Methylosinus trichosporium OB3b: one gene and its partner. The protein of the gene in region 2 interacts with the protein of the main gene of each other region in a pairwise test. Links are inferred from orthologs where the notes say so. Each region holds a gene or a part of one and is shown on either strand. Other genes may lie near its edges.

What was found.
Region 1: the proteins of hfq (region 2) and rho interact in binary tests that used the Escherichia coli proteins (3 or more experiments, as listed by UniProt). The link is inferred for Methylosinus trichosporium OB3b from one-to-one orthologs.

What each region holds. Positions count from the first base shown.
Region 1 is NZ_CP023737.1:2,660,141-2,668,924, forward strand. Bases 4,349-7,169 are described here. They hold rho (transcription termination factor Rho), read right to left. Parts: upstream 6,483-7,169; coding sequence 5,214-6,482; downstream 4,349-5,213. Other genes in these bases: mnmE (tRNA uridine-5-carboxymethylaminomethyl(34) synthesis GTPase MnmE), read right to left, coding at 4,349-5,121; hemJ (protoporphyrinogen oxidase HemJ), read right to left, coding at 6,742-7,161; hemE (uroporphyrinogen decarboxylase), read right to left, coding at 7,166-7,169. Outside these bases: CQW49_RS12785 (ParB/RepB/Spo0J family partition protein), read right to left, coding at 1-306; CQW49_RS12790 (ParA family protein), read right to left, coding at 340-1,125; 16S rRNA (guanine(527)-N(7))-methyltransferase RsmG, read right to left, coding at 1,160-1,825; tRNA uridine-5-carboxymethylaminomethyl(34) synthesis enzyme MnmG, read right to left, coding at 1,822-3,669; more of mnmE, read right to left, coding at 3,814-4,348; more of hemE, read right to left, coding at 7,170-8,200; CQW49_RS12825 (Maf family protein), read left to right, coding at 8,662-8,784. UniProt on the Escherichia coli protein: Facilitates transcription termination by a mechanism that involves Rho binding to the nascent RNA, activation of Rho's RNA-dependent ATPase activity, and release of the mRNA from the DNA template.
Region 2 is NZ_CP023737.1:326,133-334,776, reverse strand. The notes cover bases 2,139-4,819. They hold hfq (RNA chaperone Hfq), read left to right. Parts: upstream 2,139-3,187; coding sequence 3,188-3,451; downstream 3,452-4,819. Other genes in these bases: hflX (GTPase HflX), read left to right, coding at 3,655-4,819; CQW49_RS01640 (IS1380 family transposase), read right to left, coding at 2,139-2,857. In the rest of the region: nitrogen assimilation response regulator NtrX, read left to right, coding at 1-1,274; more of CQW49_RS01640, read right to left, coding at 1,511-2,138; more of hflX, read left to right, coding at 4,820-5,043; CQW49_RS01625 (DMT family transporter), read left to right, coding at 5,187-5,513; mazG (nucleoside triphosphate pyrophosphohydrolase), read right to left, coding at 5,611-6,423; CQW49_RS01615 (cold-shock protein), read right to left, coding at 6,691-7,356; CQW49_RS01610 (MBL fold metallo-hydrolase), read right to left, coding at 7,938-8,644. UniProt on the Escherichia coli protein: RNA chaperone that binds small regulatory RNA (sRNAs) and mRNAs to facilitate mRNA translational regulation in response to envelope stress, environmental stress and changes in metabolite concentrations.

The DNA of each region.
Region 1 (8,784 bases), 2.3 Mb from region 2 along the record:
CAGATTGGCGAGCTGAGCGGCGCGCCAGCGGCGCTCGCCGGTGATGATCTCATAGGCGTCGGCGACGCCGGGAACGGTGCGCACCAGGATCGGCTGAATGATCCCCTTCTCGCGGATCGAGGCGGCGAGATCGGCGAGATCATCCTCGCCGAAGGCGACGCGCGGATTGCGCGGATTGGGACGCAAAAATTCGATCGGAACCTTGCGCTGGCCGCGCGCCCGCTCCACCGCCGGCGTCTCATCGCCAGCCTCTCCGATGAGGGCGGCGAGGCCGCGCCCCAATCGCGTGCGAACTTCCTCGGCCATGTCGTTATCGCCTCTTTCAAATCCGGCCGCGCGTCAGGCCGCGCGCAGCTGCTTCTCGCGCTGGATCACTTCGGTCGCGAGCTTCAGATAGGCCTGGCTGCCGCTGCATTTGAGATCATAGAGCAGCACCGGCTTGCCATAGGATGGAGCCTCGGACACGCGCACATTGCGCGGAATCACCGTCTCATAGACCTTATCGCCCATGAAGCGCCGCACATCGGCGACCACCTGGGTCGCGAGATTATTGCGCGGATCGAACATGGTCAGCACGATGCCGTGAATCGTCAGCCGAGAATTCAGCGTCTTCCTGACCTGATCGACCGTCGACAATAGCTGCGACAGACCTTCGAGCGCGAAGAATTCGCATTGTAGCGGCACGACGACCGAATCGGCGCTGGCCAGCGCATTGATCGTCAGCAGATTGAGCGAGGGCGGGCAGTCGACCAGAACATAGGTGAAAGCCGGAATCTGCTCGTGACGCTCGGCGGCCATCAGCTCGGCGACGGCGCGCTTCAGGCGAAAGGCGCGATCCTTGTCGCCGGCGATCTGCAATTCGACGCCGAGCAGATCGAGCGTGGAGGGAGCGATCGAGAGGCGCGGAACGGCGGTGGCGACGATCGCATCGGCGAGGCTGCTCTCGCCGAGCAGCACGTCATAGGTGGAGATTTTGCGCGCCTTGCGATCGACGCCGAGGCCGGTCGAGGCATTGCCTTGCGGATCGAGATCGATCACCAGAACGGTCTCGCCCACAGCGGCGAGCGCGGTGCCGAGATTGATGGCGGTGGTCGTCTTGCCGACGCCGCCCTTCTGATTGGCCATCACCAATATGCGGGGCCGAGGAACTCCGGTCACGTCAGACTCCAAAATCCCGCGCGATGGCGATGATGCGTCCGGACGAATGCGTGCGGCTCGCGAAAGTTCTGATGTCGAAACTATCTGCCGCCCGTGAGTCGGTCAATTCGGCGGCCCAATCTTCGCCTTTCAAAAACACGCCGACAGCGTTTTTCAACAAGAGTTCGCGCGACCAGTCGACGAGTTGAGACAGGGGAGCCAGCGCGCGGGCGGTGACGCCGACGACGCGGTCTTCGAGCGAGGGCAGAATAGATTCGATTCGACCGAGATGAATCTCGGCCGCGGCCCCTGTTTCACGTGAAACGGCGCGCAGGAAGGAAACCTTGCGCTGATCGCTCTCGATCAAATGAACGCGAGCGCCGGGACGATCCTTCAGGCAAATGGCCAGCACCATTCCCGGAAAGCCGGCGCCGGCGCCGAGATCGGCCCAAGTCTCGATTTTGGAAACAGCGTCGATATTGGGAAAGGCGTCGAGGATTTGCGCCGAATCGGCAAAATGCCGTGTCCAGAGATGCGGGAGCGTTCCGGCGGCGACGAGATTGGTCGACTTCTGCCATTTGCGCAGCAGAGCCTCATAGGTCTCGAATTCGCGAATATGGCTGCGCAAGGCCGGCGCCAGCGCCAGCGCCTCGTCGCGATCGCGTGCGGCGTCACGATCTCGACTCACCCGCGTCGCGCCCGTGCGGCGAGAAGGGTCAGAGCGGCCGGCGTGATCCCTTCGATCCTCTGCGCCTGACCAAGCGTGCGCGGGCGCAAAAAGGCGAGCTTCGCGCGCAGCTCCGCCGACAGGCCGCCGATCTGGCGATAATCGATCGTCTCCGGCAGGGTCAATTGTTCGTCGCGCCGATAGGCGTCGATGTCCGCGGTCTGGCGCTCGAGATAGACGGCATAGCGCGCGTCGGTCTCGACTCGCGCCGCCGTCTCGTCGTCGATCGAGCACAGCTGCGGCCAGATGTCGCGAAGACGGACGAGATCGATTCCCGGATAGGACAGAAGCGCGAAGGCGCTACGCCGCTGTCCATCCTGATTGATCGGCAGGCCATGCCGCGCCGCAGCCGCGGTGGTCAGCGTCAGTCCGTCCAACAACGCGCGCGCGTTATCGAGCCGCGTCCTTCGCTCGCCGAACGCGGCGGCGCGCTCGGCGCCCACACATCCGATCGCGAGACCGCGCGGCGTGAGCCGCTCATCGGCATTGTCGGCGCGCAGCGACAAGCGGTATTCGGCGCGCGAGGTGAACATGCGATAGGGTTCGCTGACGCCGCGGGTGACAAGATCGTCGATCATCACGCCGATATAGGCCTCGGCGCGATCGAACAGGATTGGCGCGCCGCCGCTGGCGCGCACCGCGGCGTTGAGCCCGGCGACGAGACCCTGCGCCGCCGCTTCCTCATAGCCGGTCGTGCCGTTCAACTGGCCGGCGAAGAACAGTCCCTCGATCTTCTTCGTCTCGAGGTTTGCGCCGAGCTCGCGGGGATCGACGAAATCATATTCGATCGCATAGCCCGGCCGCAGAATGTGCGCCTGCTCCAGCCCCTCTATGCTACGAATGAAATGATGCTGAACCTCCTCCGGCAGCGAGGTGGAAACGCCATTCGGATAGACAGTATCGTCGTCGAGCCCCTCCGGCTCCAGAAAAATCTGATGCGCCTCGCGGTCGCCGAAACGCGTCACCTTATCCTCGATCGAGGGACAATAGCGCGGGCCGGGACCGGAAATTGCGCCGCTGCGCAAAGGCGAACGATCGAGATTGTCCAGAATGACTTTATGCGCCGCGGCGTTGGTGCGGGTGATGTGACAGTCGATCTGCGGATTGCCGATACGGGTCGTCAGAAAGGAGAAAGGTTCCGGCGTCTCGTCGCCGCTCTGCCGCTCGAGCTTCTCCCAGGCGATGGTCCTGCCATCGAGCCGCGGCGGCGTGCCGGTCTTCAGCCGCCGCGTCGCAAAGCCGATCCGGCGCAAATCTTCGGCGAGGCCGATCGCCGGCTGCTCGCCCATGCGGCCGGCCGGAATTCGTTTCTCGCCGATATGGATGACGCCATTCAGGAAGGTGCCAGTGGTCAAGACGACAGCGCCGGCGCGCACAACCATGCAGCCGATCTCGACCCCGCAGACGCGCCCATCCGCGACGACGAGCCGTTCTACCGCGCCTTCGACGACGTCCAGTCCCGGAATTGCAGCGATCGCGGCCTGCATGGCGGCGCGATAGAGCTTTCGATCCGCCTGCGCGCGCGGGCCGCGCACCGCGGGCCCCTTGGAGCGGTTGAGGAGACGGAATTGAATGCCGGCGGCGTCGGCGACGCGCCCCATGAGTCCGTCGAGCGCATCGATTTCGCGAACGAGCTGGCCCTTGCCCAATCCCCCGATCGCCGGATTGCAGGACATGGCGCCGATGGTGTCACGCGAATGCGTGACCAGAACCGTGCGCGCGCCGAGCCGGGCGGAAGCAGCTGCAGCTTCGCAGCCTGCATGTCCGCCGCCGATCACGATCACGTCATAGGATGAACGGGTCATGCTCTCCAATCCGAGAATTCATCCGCCAATATTGTCGTCATGGCGAAGCGGCGAAGAAAACCAGACGCCGCGCTGTGGCGCTGGATTGCTTCGCTTCGCTCACAATGACGGCCCAGTCGACGCCTGTTTCACGTGAAACAGCCCCTATTTGCCGATGCAGAATTGCGCGAAGACTGCATCCAGCACATCCTCCACATCCACAGACCCGACGATCCGACCGAGCGCCCGATTAGCGGCGCGTAAGTCCTCGGCGACGATCTCCAGCGGCTTGCCTGGCTCCAGGCACACGCGAAGCGCGGCGGCCGCTTCTTCCACCAGCCGCCGGTGCCGCTCACGCGTCAGCACAGCGCTCGACCCGTCGCCGAGGCGCCGCTGGGCGCGCCACCGAATTTCGGCGATCAAGGCCTCCAATCCAAGCCCCGTCTGCGCCGAAATTGCAAGATCGCACGCTCCCGCCGCACGAATATCGGTTTTGGTGGCGAGGCGAAGGCTGTCCGCGGCGCCGGCCACGATCTCTTCCCCCACCAGTGTCTCACCGCCCTCGGAGAGCCATAGCAAGAGATCGGCCTCTCCGATCCGCGCCCGCGTCCGCGCGACGCCCAGCCGCTCGATCTCATCCTCGGCCTCGCGCAGGCCAGCCGTATCGACCAAGGTCACCGGCAAGCCGCCGAGATCGAGATGAACTTCGATCATATCGCGCGTCGTGCCGGGAATGGCCGAGACGATCGCCACATCGCGACGCGCCAAAGCATTCAACAGCGTCGACTTTCCCGAATTGGGCGGCCCGAGCAGCAGAACCAGAAAGCCATCGCGGAGCCGTTCCGCCGCCGGCGCCTGTCGCGCCATCTCTTCCATGTCTCGCGCCTGAGGCTCGAGCAAGGGCCGCAGCTGCTCCGCCGGGTCGCGCACATCGCCCTCGTCGGAAAAATCCAGCTCGGCCTCTACGAGGGCGGCGCCGCAAATCACCGCCTCGCGCCAGCCCTCGACGCGACGGCGCAATCCGCCGCCGAGCGCCTGCAGCGCTTGACGACGCTGACTCGCCGTCTCCGCATCGATCAGATCGGCGAGGCCTTCGACCTGCGACAAGTCCATGCGGCCATTGGCGAAGCTGCGCCGCGCGAATTCGCCCGGTTCCGCGAGGCGCAGCCCCGGAGTCTCGGAAAAAAGAGTCAAGAATCCGTCAATCACGGCGCGACCGCCATGAATCTGCAACTCGGCGTAATCTTCGCCGGTCGGCGAGCTCTCGACAGGAAAAAACAGCAGCAGCCCGCGATCGATCGTCTCCCCCGACCGCGGGTCGCGCAAGCGCACGTAATGAGCAAAGCGAGGCGTCGGCGTGAGCCCGGCCACCGCCTCCACGAGCGGCGAGACCAAAGGCCCCGACAGCCGAATCACGGCGATCGCCGCACGGCCGGCTCCACTCGCCAGAGCAAAGATCGTGTCGCTCGACATCGTTGGTCCCGGAAAAACGTTTCGTTCCGCGTCGCTCTACCGAGTTTCGCCACCGACCGAAAGAATTTCCGAGTCCGTCCCGACGCCGCGCCTCAGGTGTTCATCGAATCGAAGAAAGCGGCGTTGCCCTTCGGCGTCTCGCGCAGCTTGCCGAGCAGGAACTCGATCGCATCGACCGTGCCCATCGGATTGAGGATGCGGCGCAGCACATACATCTTCTTGAGGATGTCCGGCGGCACCAGCAGTTCTTCCTTGCGCGTGCCGGAGCGGGTGATGTCGATCGCCGGGAACACGCGCTTGTCGGACACTTTGCGGTCGAGAATAATCTCCGAATTGCCCGTGCCCTTGAACTCCTCGAAGATCACCTCATCCATGCGCGAGCCGGTGTCGATCAGCGCCGTGGCGATGATGGTCAGCGAGCCGCCCTCCTCGATATTGCGCGCGGCGCCGAAGAAGCGCTTCGGCCGCTGCAACGCATTGGCGTCGACGCCGCCGGTCAGCACCTTGCCGGAGGAGGGAACCACGGTGTTGTAGGCGCGGCCGAGACGGGTGATGGAGTCGAGAAGGATCACCACGTCGCGACGATGCTCGACGAGGCGCTTGGCCTTCTCGATCACCATTTCCGCAACCTGCACATGGCGCACGGCCGGCTCGTCGAAGGTCGAGGAGACGACCTCGCCCTTCACCGAACGCTGCATGTCGGTCACTTCCTCCGGACGCTCGTCGATGAGCAGAACGATCAGATAACATTCCGGATGATTGGTGGTGATCGACTGCGCGATATTCTGCAGCAGCACGGTCTTGCCGGTGCGCGGCGGCGCGACGACCAGCGCGCGCTGGCCCTTGCCGATCGGCGCCACGAGATCGATGACGCGGGCGGAGAGATCCCTGCGGGTCGGATCCTCGATCTCGAGCTTTAGGCGCTCGTCCGGATAGAGCGGCGTCAGATTGTCGAAGGGGACCTTGTGCCGGATCTTCTCCGGGTCCTCGAAATTGATCGAGTTGACCTTCAGCAGAGCGAAATAGCGCTCGCCCTCCTTGGGGCTGCGAATCATGCCTTCGACGGTGTCGCCGGTGCGCAGGCCGAAGCGACGAATCTGCGAGGGCGAGACATAGATGTCGTCCGGCCCGGCAAGATAATTGGCGTCCGGCGAGCGCAGGAAGCCGAAGCCGTCCTGCAGCACCTCGACGACGCCCTCGCCGACGATCTCGACCTCGCGACCGGCGAATTGTTTCAGAATCGCGAACAGCAGCTCTTGCCGACGCATGAGCGAAGCATTTTCGACTTCATGCTCCTCGGCGAAAGCGAGCAGCTCGGCAGCGGATTTTGACTTCAGGTCTTGAAGCTTGATTTCCCCCATGTGGGACAATCCTCGACGAAATTTTCACGGTAGGTGGGGCTGTGGGACGCGGCAGGTGAGGGCGGGAAGCAAGGTCCCGAAGCGCCGGTCAGTTCCGGCGGTCGTCTGGAAGACGATCTGCCTGTGGTGAGCGATTCAAGCAATTAATCCGTTTCGCCGAAGAACGCAACACGAATGGGAACGCGTCGTGACGAATTTGTGAATCATTAAAAAAGTCAATAGCTTCGGCCGCGCGAGCGCGCGGCCTGCCGGAGCTCGCTCAGAAGGGCTTCACGATGACGAGAATCACGATCCCGATCATCAGCACGGTCGGCACCTCGTTGATCGCGCGATAGAAACCCGCCGGTCGCGTGTTGCCGTCGCGCGCGAAGACGCGGGTCAGATAGCCGAGATAAAAATGCGCGCCGGTGAGCAGCACGACCAGAGCGAGCTTGGCGTGGAACCAACCGGCGCCGTGAAACTCCCCCAAATAAATGAGCGCCAGCCCGGCGAGCCAGGCGACGCCCATGGCGGGCGCCATGATGTAGCGTGCGAGCCGCCGCTCCATCTTCTTGAACAGCTCCGCCTGCGCGCCGGTCCCGACCTCGGCGTGATAGACGAACAGCCGCGGCAGATAGAGGAGCGCCGCCATCCAGGCGATGATGGCGATCACATGAAGCGCCTTGATCCACAAGAACATCGCCTTATCCCCTGTTGCGAATGCGATCGACCAGACGGGCGACATGGTCGAGCGGCGTTTCCGGCAGCACGCCATGGCCGAGATTGAAAATATGCGGCCGTCCGGCGAAAGCCTCGAGGATGGCGTCGGTCTGCCGATCGAGCGCCTCACCGCCGGCGACGAGCGCGAGCGGATCGAGATTGCCCTGCAACGCCACGCCGCCGGAGACCTCGCGCGCGGCCCATTGCGGCGGGACAAAAGTGTCGAGCCCGAGCGCGTCGGCGCCGAGCCGTTGCGCGAGATCGGGAAGATGCGGTCCGGCGCCGCGCACGAAAGCGATGATCGGAACAGCGGGGCGGCGCTGCTTCAGCTCGGCGATGATCCGCTGCAACGGCGAGACGACCCAGCGCTCGAATTCCTGCGGCGGCAGCACGCCGGCCCAGCTGTCGAAAATCTGCAGCGCCTCCACGCCGGCGTCGATCTGGCGCGTGAGATAGGCGATGGACGCATCGACCAGACGATCGATCAGCCGGCCGAACGCCTCCGGATGGCGATAGGCGAAGAGCCGCGCCGGCGCCTGATCCGGGGTGCCTTCGCCGGCGATCATATAGCTCGCGACGGTCCAGGGCGCGCCGCAAAAGCCGATGAAGGCCACACGTTCCGGCAGCTCGCGCTTCACCCGGGCGATAGTCTCATAGACGGGAGCGAGCCGATCGGCGTCGAAAACCGGCGCCAGACGTTCGAGATCCTTCGGTTCGCCGATCGGCTCGAGCTTCGGACCATGGCCGGATTCGAACGAGACTTTCTGCCCGAGCGCGTCGGGAACGACGAGAATGTCGCTGAACAGGATCGCCGCGTCGAAGCCGAAGCGCTCGATCGGCTGCAGAGTGATCCGCGCCGCGATCTCGGGATTGTAGCAGGTGTCGAGAAAGCTCCCCGCATGGGCGCGCAGCTCGCGATATTCCGGCAGAAACCGTCCCGCCTGGCGCATCAGCCAGACCGGCGGAACCGGAAGCGCCTCGCCACGCAGGACGGCGATCAGCGGCTTCTCCTCACCCATGTCGTTCGGCCTCCGTTTCGAGGGCTCTCGGCATGCGCCTCGCATCCCGGAAAGAGGAGCTATCTCAAATCGACACAAAAAGAAAATTCAATCTTTAAGAGATTTTTTTGATTTTATTAACACTCGCTTCACGAAGGTTAATTTTCATCAACCTTTTGTCCACACCCTACGTACCGTGACCATGGCTGTAGGCAGGATGTCCACCCCTGTGCAAAATTCCATGAACAAATTTAATTATCAACGTGTTGTACGAGAACCACCCTGCGGATGGCGAGAGGATAGCAGAGAGTTTCGTCCATTCACGACCAAGGCGGCTCTTTCCGCCCCTGCCGACTCGCCTGTTGATCGATCGCGATCGATATGCGCAGCTATTCACAGGCCGCCGGCGCCATGGGCGATCTTATCCCCGCAATGCCGGGTTTTCCTTCGGCCCTGTGAATCCTTTTCGGCGAGGAGCGCGCGTGACCATCGAGCCCGGGGACTCTCTTTGGCGCCGGGGCGCGCCGCTGGCGCTCGCGTCGCAGAGCGCCGGCCGCCGGCTGCTCTTGCAGCAAACGGGCGCGGTCTTCGTCGTCGACCCGGCG
Region 2 (8,644 bases):
CCAAGGATTCCGATTCGGCCCTCGCGGCGATCGAGGCGCGCCGGCCGCATCTCGTCTTTCTCGACATCTGGCTGCAAGGCTCGCGGCTCGACGGCATGCAGGTGCTGGAGCAGGTGCAGCAGCAGCACAAAGGCCTGCCCGTGGTGATGATCTCGGGCCACGGCAATATCGAGACGGCTGTGAGCGCCATCAAGCTCGGCGCCTATGACTTCATCGAGAAGCCGTTCAAGGCCGATCGCCTCGTGCTCGTCGCCGAGCGGGCTCTCGAGGCGTCGCAGCTGCGCCGCGAGGTCAGCGCGCTGCGCCAGCGCTCCGGCGCCTCGGACCGCATCGTCGGCAGCTCGCTGCCCGCGCATCAGCTGCAGCAGCTGATCGCTCGCGTCGCGCCGGTCAACTCGCGCGTCCTGATCACCGGCCGGCCGGGCTCGGGCAAGGAACTCGCGGCGCGCTGCATCCACGCCGCCTCGGCGCGCGCCGGCGGGCCCTTCGTCGTCATCAATGCGGCGACCATCACGCCGGAGACGATGGAGATCGAGCTGTTCGGCCGCGAGGGCGGCGACGGCCCGCTGAAGATCGGCGCGCTCGAGGAGGCCCATGGCGGCACGCTCTTCCTCGACGAGATCGCCGATATGCCCAAGGACACGCAGTCCAAGATTCTGCGCGTTCTAGTCGAGCAGCAGACGTTCCAGCGCGTCGGCGGAACGACGCGCGTGCAAGTAGATGTGCGGATCATCTCCTCCTCCGCCCGCGATCTTCCCGCCGCGATCGAGGAGGGGACGCTGCGAGAGGATCTGTTCCATCGGCTGCAGGTGATGCCGATCCGCGTGCCCTCGCTCGCCGAGCGGCGCGAGGACATTCCCGAGCTCATCGATTTTTTCATGGAGCAGCTCTCGGCGACGACCGGCATGGCCCGCCGCAAGATCAGCTCCGACGCGCTCGCCGTGCTGCAATTGCACGATTGGCCCGGTAATATTCGCCAGCTGCGCAATAATGTGGAGCGGCTGATGATCCTCGCCGTGGGCGACGCCGGCGCCGAGATCACCGCTGACATGCTGCCGCCGGATGTCGGCGAGCTTGTGCCGGCGACGCCGGCGGGCGTGCGCGGCGAGAAACTGATGAGCCTGCCGCTGCGCGAGGCGCGCGAAGTGTTCGAGCGGGAATATCTGATCGCCCAGCTCAACCGTTTCAGCAATAATATTTCACGTACGGCCGAATTTATCGGCATGGAGCGCTCGGCGTTGCATCGAAAATTGAAGTCGCTCGGCATCGAATGAGAGCTTTCCGCCGCAAATCGCGGCGTTACAAGAGCTTGTGAAAGTTTCCTATTGGCTCGGGCGCTGTTTCGCTCTAGCCCCTCTTATTCGTGACGGTCCGATTTTTTGCATCGTCGGGCCGTTCGGCTCGCGGGCCGCGCGGGGGCGTTCGGCTTTTTCACCGCTTCGAGGATCGCACTTTCGGGAACGCGTTGGGAGGAATGGGAGAGACGAGAGGGGGCGCGCCGCCCCGTCGATCATGGTCCTGCGGGCATGAGCAGCGCCGCCGGCATGGAGCAGAAGAGATCGGCCTCGGGGCAGGCGGCGGCGAAGGCGAGGCGCACGCGGCTCGCGGTCTCGATCACGCGCGCGGCGATCTTCAGCAATCGCAGGCGCAGAGTCGAGAACTCGGCTTTGGCGAGGTCGCGCGGGCGCGGGATCGCGTCGCGCACGCCGAGCATCAGCCAATAGGCGGCGGTGTGCAGGACGAGGCGCACCTGATTGGCGAGCGCCGAACGACACGAGGTTCGATCGGAGCAAAGCTGCGTCTTGTGCAGCTTGATGAGATTCTCCGCCTGTCCGCGCGCGCAGTAGAGACTCTCATAGAGCCATTGCGGCGCGCCATGCGCGCGATTGGTGACGATGAAGCGAATGTCGAGGCCGAGCCGCGTCGCCTCGATGCGGGCGATCGCGCGGCGCTCTCTGTCCCAGGACTTGGCCCGGTGACGCGTCTCGGCATAGCCTCGCACGACGTCCTTGTCGTCGAGGGCGCGCTCGACGCGGACGGCGTCCGCCGTCTCCTCGACCTTCTTGGACAGCGGCTTGGTTCCGGGAAGGCCGAAGACGTAATCGACGCCGTGATCCTCGCACCAGGCCATCGCCTCGGGCCGCGCATAATGCCCGTCGCCGCGAAACAGGATGCCCGTCGTCGGCCAAGACTTGCGGATATGCCGCACGAGCCGGCGCAGATGCGCTCTCACCTCGACGCCGGACGGCGTCTTGCCCGGGCGCAGGATCATAACGACGGGACGGCTCTGCTCGGTGTCATAGACATGGATCGGCAGAAAGCAGCGCTCGTCATAATGGGCGTTGAACAACGACAATTGCTGATGGCCATGCGCGATGTCGCAGGTGTCGTCGATGTCGAGTGTGACCGAAGATGGCGGCTTCTCGTAGGAGGCCATCCATTGGTCGACGAGCGCATAGGTCAGGCGGATCACGTCGCGCAGGGCCGGCGCGTTCTCGAGCCGCGACAGCGTCGGCTGCGAAGCGAGATCGCGGCCCGTGTCGGGCAGGCGCCCGCAGGCGAGCTTGAACGCCGGATCGGAGCGCAGAAAATCGAGATCGTCGGCGTCCTCATAGCCGCAGCCGATCGCGAAGATGCGGGCGCGGATCATATCGGCGAGCGTGTGGGTGATGCGCGCAGGATCGCGGCGATCGGGAAAGCAGCGCGCCAGCCGTTCGGCGACGCCGAGCCGGCGCTCCGCCATGGCGAGCAGCATGACGCCGCCGTCCGAGGAGATGCGGCCGCCGTCGAAAGCGGCTGTGATTTTCTTGCCCTGGACGGCTGGAAACGAGAAGGCGGGGAACGTATCGTCTGTCATGGCGGGCGTGGCAGGCCGGTGCAGCGGGAAAGGGTTGGTGTCAACAACCAAATCCTACGCCGTTTCAGTGATCTATGCTACGCTCGCCACCCTTCCAACAGCGCCTTCATGAATAAGACGGGCTAGTGGAGGCGAAGCTCGCCGTCGCAGTTGCGTCGCAACGTTCGGCCACGATCCGCAGAGTCCAGCCGACCGAGGGAGGGCGGCTGCGCGCAGACTCGCGGCTTGCGCAATGCGCGGCCCCGGTCTCTAATGCGGCGCCGGACGACTTGGATGGGACGTGAGCGGCGGAAGTCGCCCGGAAACGAAAAAAAGAGAACAGGATAGCCGATGTCCTCGGAACGCGCGCAGAACCTGCAGGATACTTTTTTGAACTTCGTGAGGAAAAACAAGGTTCCGCTCACGATTTTCCTCGTGAATGGCGTCAAGCTTCAAGGCATTGTGACCTGGTTCGACAATTTTTGTCTGTTGCTGCGGCGCGACGGCCATTCGCAGCTCGTCTACAAACATGCGATTTCCACTATCATGCCCGGTCATCCGATCCATATGTTCGAGCCGGGAGACGATTCCGAGGCCGCGGAGAAGCAGCGCTAGAGCGCTTTCCGATCGAACGGGACCGTTCGATCGACCAGAATTCGCTCAAACGAGAGAATGCTAGAGCGCTTTCCGATCGGGCGCTTCGAGAGGCGAGCCTGAAGGCTCGCGGTCCAGGGGCGCGCTTTGGACCGCGAGCCTTCAGGCTCGCTCTCCTGGGGGCGTCGAAGTGATGACGCAGGCTGGCGACCGTCGAGGATGGATTGAACGATAGAGGCTCAGGTTCTGAAGGCCGCGCGCCGGGGCGGGAGGATGACCGCACGCGCGCGCTCGTCGTCGGCCCTTATCTCACGCGCGGCGGCGCCGCCGATCTCGCCACGCGAGATCCACAGGCGCGCCTCGCCGAGGCGGCCGGCCTCGCCGAGGCGATCGACCTCGACATCGCCGAGCCGATCCTGGTCTCGCTGTCGCAGGTGCGGCCGTCGACCTTTCTCGGCAAGGGCAAGGTCGAGGAGATCGCCGACGCCGTGAAGAACGCCGAGGCGACGCTGGTGACGATGGATTGCCAGCTCTCGCCGGTGCAGCAGCGCAATCTCGAGAAGGCGTGGGGCGCCAAGGTCATCGACCGCACCGGCCTCATCCTCGAGATTTTCGGTCGCCGCGCCCGCACCAAGGAGGGCGCGCTGCAGGTGGAGCTCGCCCATCTCGAATATCAGAAATCCCGCCTCGTGCGCAGCTGGACCCATCTCGAGCGCCAGCGTGGCGGCTTCGGCTTTCTCGGCGGTCCCGGCGAGACGCAGATCGAGACCGACCGCCGCCTGATCGAGGAGCGCATGGCGCGCATCGAGCGCGACCTCGAGCAGGTGAAGCGCACACGCGGCCTGCATCGCAAGAACCGCCGCGAGGTTCCCTATCCGGTCGTCGCTCTGGTCGGCTACACCAACGCCGGCAAATCGACGCTGTTCAACCGGCTCACCAAGGCCGGCGTGCTCGCCGAGGACATGCTGTTCGCGACGCTGGATCCGACCTTGCGGCAGATCCGTCTGCCGCATGGCGCGAAAGTTCTGCTGTCGGACACCGTGGGCTTCATCTCCGATCTGCCGACCATGCTGATCACCGCCTTCCGCGCCACTCTCGAAGAAGTGATGCTCGCCGATGTCGTGCTGCATGTGCGCGACGTCTCGCATGAGGATTGGGAGGCGCAGGCCGAGGATGTCGAGGCGATCCTCGCCGAGCTCGGCCTCTCGGGCGAGGCCGGCGCGCGCATTCTCGAAGTGTGGAACAAGATCGACGCGCTCGATCCCGAGCGGCTCGCCGCGCTCGCCGTCGCCGCGGAAAGCGCGCAGGGCAGGGAGCGTCCGTCGCTCGTCTCGGCGCTGACCGGGGAGGGGCTGGAGGCGCTGCTGGAGCGGATCGAGCAGCGTCTCGCCGAGGGGCGCGTCGAGCTGGAGATCGCGCTCGATCCCGCCGATGGCGAAGGCTTCGCCTGGCTGCATTCGCATGCCGAGGTGCTGGGCCGCGAGACGCTCGCCGATGGAAGCGCGCGTCTCGTGGTGCGGGTCGCCCCGGAGCGCTTCGACACGGTGACGCGGCGTTTTCCGCAGGCCGAGGTTTTTCAGGGCGCGGCCGAACGGCGCCACGCCGGGAGATAAAGTGATGGGGGCAAAAGGGCGAGCCTGAAGGCTCGCGGTCCGGAGCCCGCCCCCTGGACCGCGAGCCTTCAGGCCGCTCTCGAGGCTCGCTACATCCAAAGGACGAGGCCTGGAGTCTCACATCGATACGAAAGGGATTTCCGATGGATCGCATTTTTCTGGCGGTCGCCATTTTGTCCGAGGTCGCGGCGACGTCGGCGCTGAAATCGAGCGAAGGGTTTTCGCGGCTCCTGCCCTCGATCATCGTCGTGATCGGCTATGGGGTGTCCTTCTTCCTGCTGTCGCTGGCGCTGCGCAGCATTCCGGTGGCGGTCGCCTATGCGATCTGGTCGGGCGTCGGCCAAGCGCTGATCGCCGCCGTCGCCTGGTTCGCCTTTCGCCAGACGCTGAACGCCGGAGAGCTCGCCGGCATGGGCCTCATCGTCGCCGGCGTCGTGACGCTCGGCTTCTTCTCCAACGGCGCGCATTGAGCGGAAAAAGCAATTCGGGGTGCGCAAGCTTCGGGTCGCGCGCGTTGGACCGCGAGTCTTCAGGCTCGCATCTCGAGCGCGTTCTCAGCGACTGCGCTCATGCGCGCTCGGCCGCTTTCGCCGCCCGCCAGAGCTCCTCCATCTCGTCGAGCGTCGCGCTCTCCGGATCGCCGCCGCGCTCCGCCAGAGCCTGCTCGATGAAACGAAAGCGCCGCTCGAATTTGGCGTTGGCGCCGCGCAGCGCCTGCTCGGGATCGGCGTCGACATGCCGCGCCAGATTGGCGACGGCGAACAGAAGATCGCCGATCTCGTCGGTGAGAGCGGGCGAGGGCGCGCCGGCCAGCAACTCCTGCTCCACCTCCTCGGTCTCCTCGCGAATTTTCGCCAGCACCAACCGCGCGTCGTTCCAGTCGAAGCCGACCTCGCAGGCCTTGCGCTGCAATTTGACCGCGCGTGTAAGCGCGGGCAGAGCGAGCGGAACCCCTTCGAGCCGGCTCGGCGCAGCGGCCTCGCCGCGGGCGTCGGCGCGCGCCGCTTTCTCGCGCGCCTTGATCGCATTCCATTGCGTCACCACTGCATCGGCGCTCGCCGCGGTCGCGTCGCCGAACACATGCGGATGGCGCCGCACCAGCTTGGCGGCGATGGCGTCGATCACATCGCCGAAGGCGAAGGCGCGCCGCTCCTCGGCCATGCGGGCGTGAAACACGACCTGAAGCAGCAGATCGCCCAGCTCATCCTTCAGATCATCGAGATCGCCGCGCTCGACCGCCTCGGCGACCTCATAGGCCTCCTCGATCGTGTAGGGCGCGATGGAGCGGAAATTCTGCTCGAGGTCCCAGGGACAGCCGGTCACGGGCGTCCGCAAGGCGGCCATAATGTCGAGGAGACGCGCGAGACGGTCCTGCGTCATGTGCTCCTCTTTCGGTGCTTCACGAAAAAAGGCGGCGGCGCGGTGTTTTGACGCATGGGCGCGCGTTGAATGACTGGCAAAGGCGCGGGCTTTTGCTCTAGACTGACGGCGTCGGCATCGACGACGCCTTAAGCCTTTCCGCCCAAGGCAGCAGTCGGTCCGAGGGTCCGGGGCGAACCGCCTTGCAACGACAGCGCCTCGGACCCGTCCAACGAATCCGAAGCGTCTTGTCGGTCTCGAGGCTTATCGCCTCGACGTGGCGCGCGATCAGTCCAGAGTGATCGACAGGGCCTCACGGCCCTTGGCGGTGTCGACGACCTGCATCGTCACCGGCTGGCCTTCGGCGAGATGATTGACGCCGGAGGGGCCGAGGATCGAGATGTGAACGAAGACGTCCTTGCCGCCGTCGTTCGACTGCACGAAGCCGAAGCCCTTGGTCTCGTCGAACCATTTGACCTTGCCGGACACCGACACGGCCGTCGACGGATCGGGAGCCTGCCGGCGCGGCGGACGATCGAACCCGCCGCCGCGTGACGGGGGGGCTCGCTCGCTGGTCGCGCTGGACAGATCGACCTCGAGCACGCGCGACACCTGCTGGCCCTTGACCGAGCTGGTGACGGTGACCTTCAGCTTGGCGCCGGGAGGCAGAGCGTCATAGCCGGCGGCCTGGACGGCGCCGATATGCAGGAAGGCGTCGCCGGTGCCATTGCCGAGCTCGACAAAGCCGAAGCCTTTCTCGGGCTTGAACCATTTGACGACGGCGTCGACGGTGGGCTCGTTGCCAGTCGGGGGCGGCGCCGAATCGGCGAAACCGCCGCCTCCGAACGGCGAACGCGGCGGCCGGCTCGGCCGCGGCGCGTCATAGCTGTAAGGGGCGTCGTCGTCGAACCCGCGCTTCCTGGGGCCCCGGAAATCTCGACCTTTGCTGCTCATGTGTATGTACTCGTCTCCGCCATCCGCCTGAAGACCGCTATAGCCACATGCACGGTCTCTCGTCGGGGGCCGGAGCCCCGACGACGCGCGAAGCCGCCGGCCTCTATCGGAGAGCCGGATCCGCTGCGTTGGTAACTGTGCCAGTTGAATGCCATATAGTCCCGCGCAATGGCCTTTTTACCAGAAAATCGACCGTCCTGGCTAGTTGAAATCGCGGAACGCCGGAAATTTCCCGAGCCCCGCTTTTGGTCGAGGGCTCGGCTCTCTTTGAATTCAATCCTCTATGAACATAATCGCGCGGCTCGGCGGCGCCGGCGGCGCGCTCGTCGCTCGCTCGCCGAGCCGATCGGCGTCCAACAGGGGCGGGACCTTCGAGCGATCGGAGAAGTCCTCGCAGGATCAATCGTCTGGGCGCATATGATTCGCATAATCGATATTATGGAACCTAAAAACGCGGGTTGGCGGAGGCGGGCGCGCCGCTCGAGTTTCCGAACTGGCCCCGAACGCTATCATGCCCGGCGGCGCCGTCGCCGCCGGACTCGAATCATGGATAAGGAAGGATTGGCGCGCGGCGCCGCCGGTCAGAGCTCGATTCGCAGGCCGTCATAAGCCGGCGTCACATGCTCCGGCAGCATTGCAGCGAGCGCGTGATAGTCGAGATCGACATGCAGATCGGTCAGGATCGCGCGGCGCGGCTTGAAATGGGCGATCCATTCCAGCGCCTCGCCGACGGAGAGATGCGTGCCGTGCCGCTTGTGGCGCAGCGCGTCGATGATCCAGACATCCAGCCCCTCGAGATGGCGGAAGCTCTCCTTCGGCACCGAATTGAGGTCGGGCGTGTAGGCCAGTCCGCCGATGCGGAAGCCGAGCGCGTCCATGTCGCCGTGATCGAGCCGGAACGGCATGGCCTCGACGACGCCTCCAGGCCCGTCGACGGCGATCTCGCGGCCGAGATGGATGCGATGCTCGTCGAGCAGCGGCGGATAAAAGCTGCCGGGAGGCGTCTCGAAGATATAGTCGAACCGCGAGGTCAGCATCTTCGCCGTCGGCTCGTCCAGATAGGCCGGAATGCGGCGGCCGCTCTCCAGCACCAGCCCGCGCACATCGTCGACGCCATGAGTGTGGTCGGCGTGCGGATGCGTGAACAAGATGGCGTCGAGATGATCGACCGCAGCGTCGATCAATTGCTCGCGCAGATCCGGCGACGTGTCGATGAGCACATTGGTGCGCGATTCGCCCGTCGTTCGCGCGGCCAGGATCGAGCAGCGCCGGCGGCGATTCTTCGGAT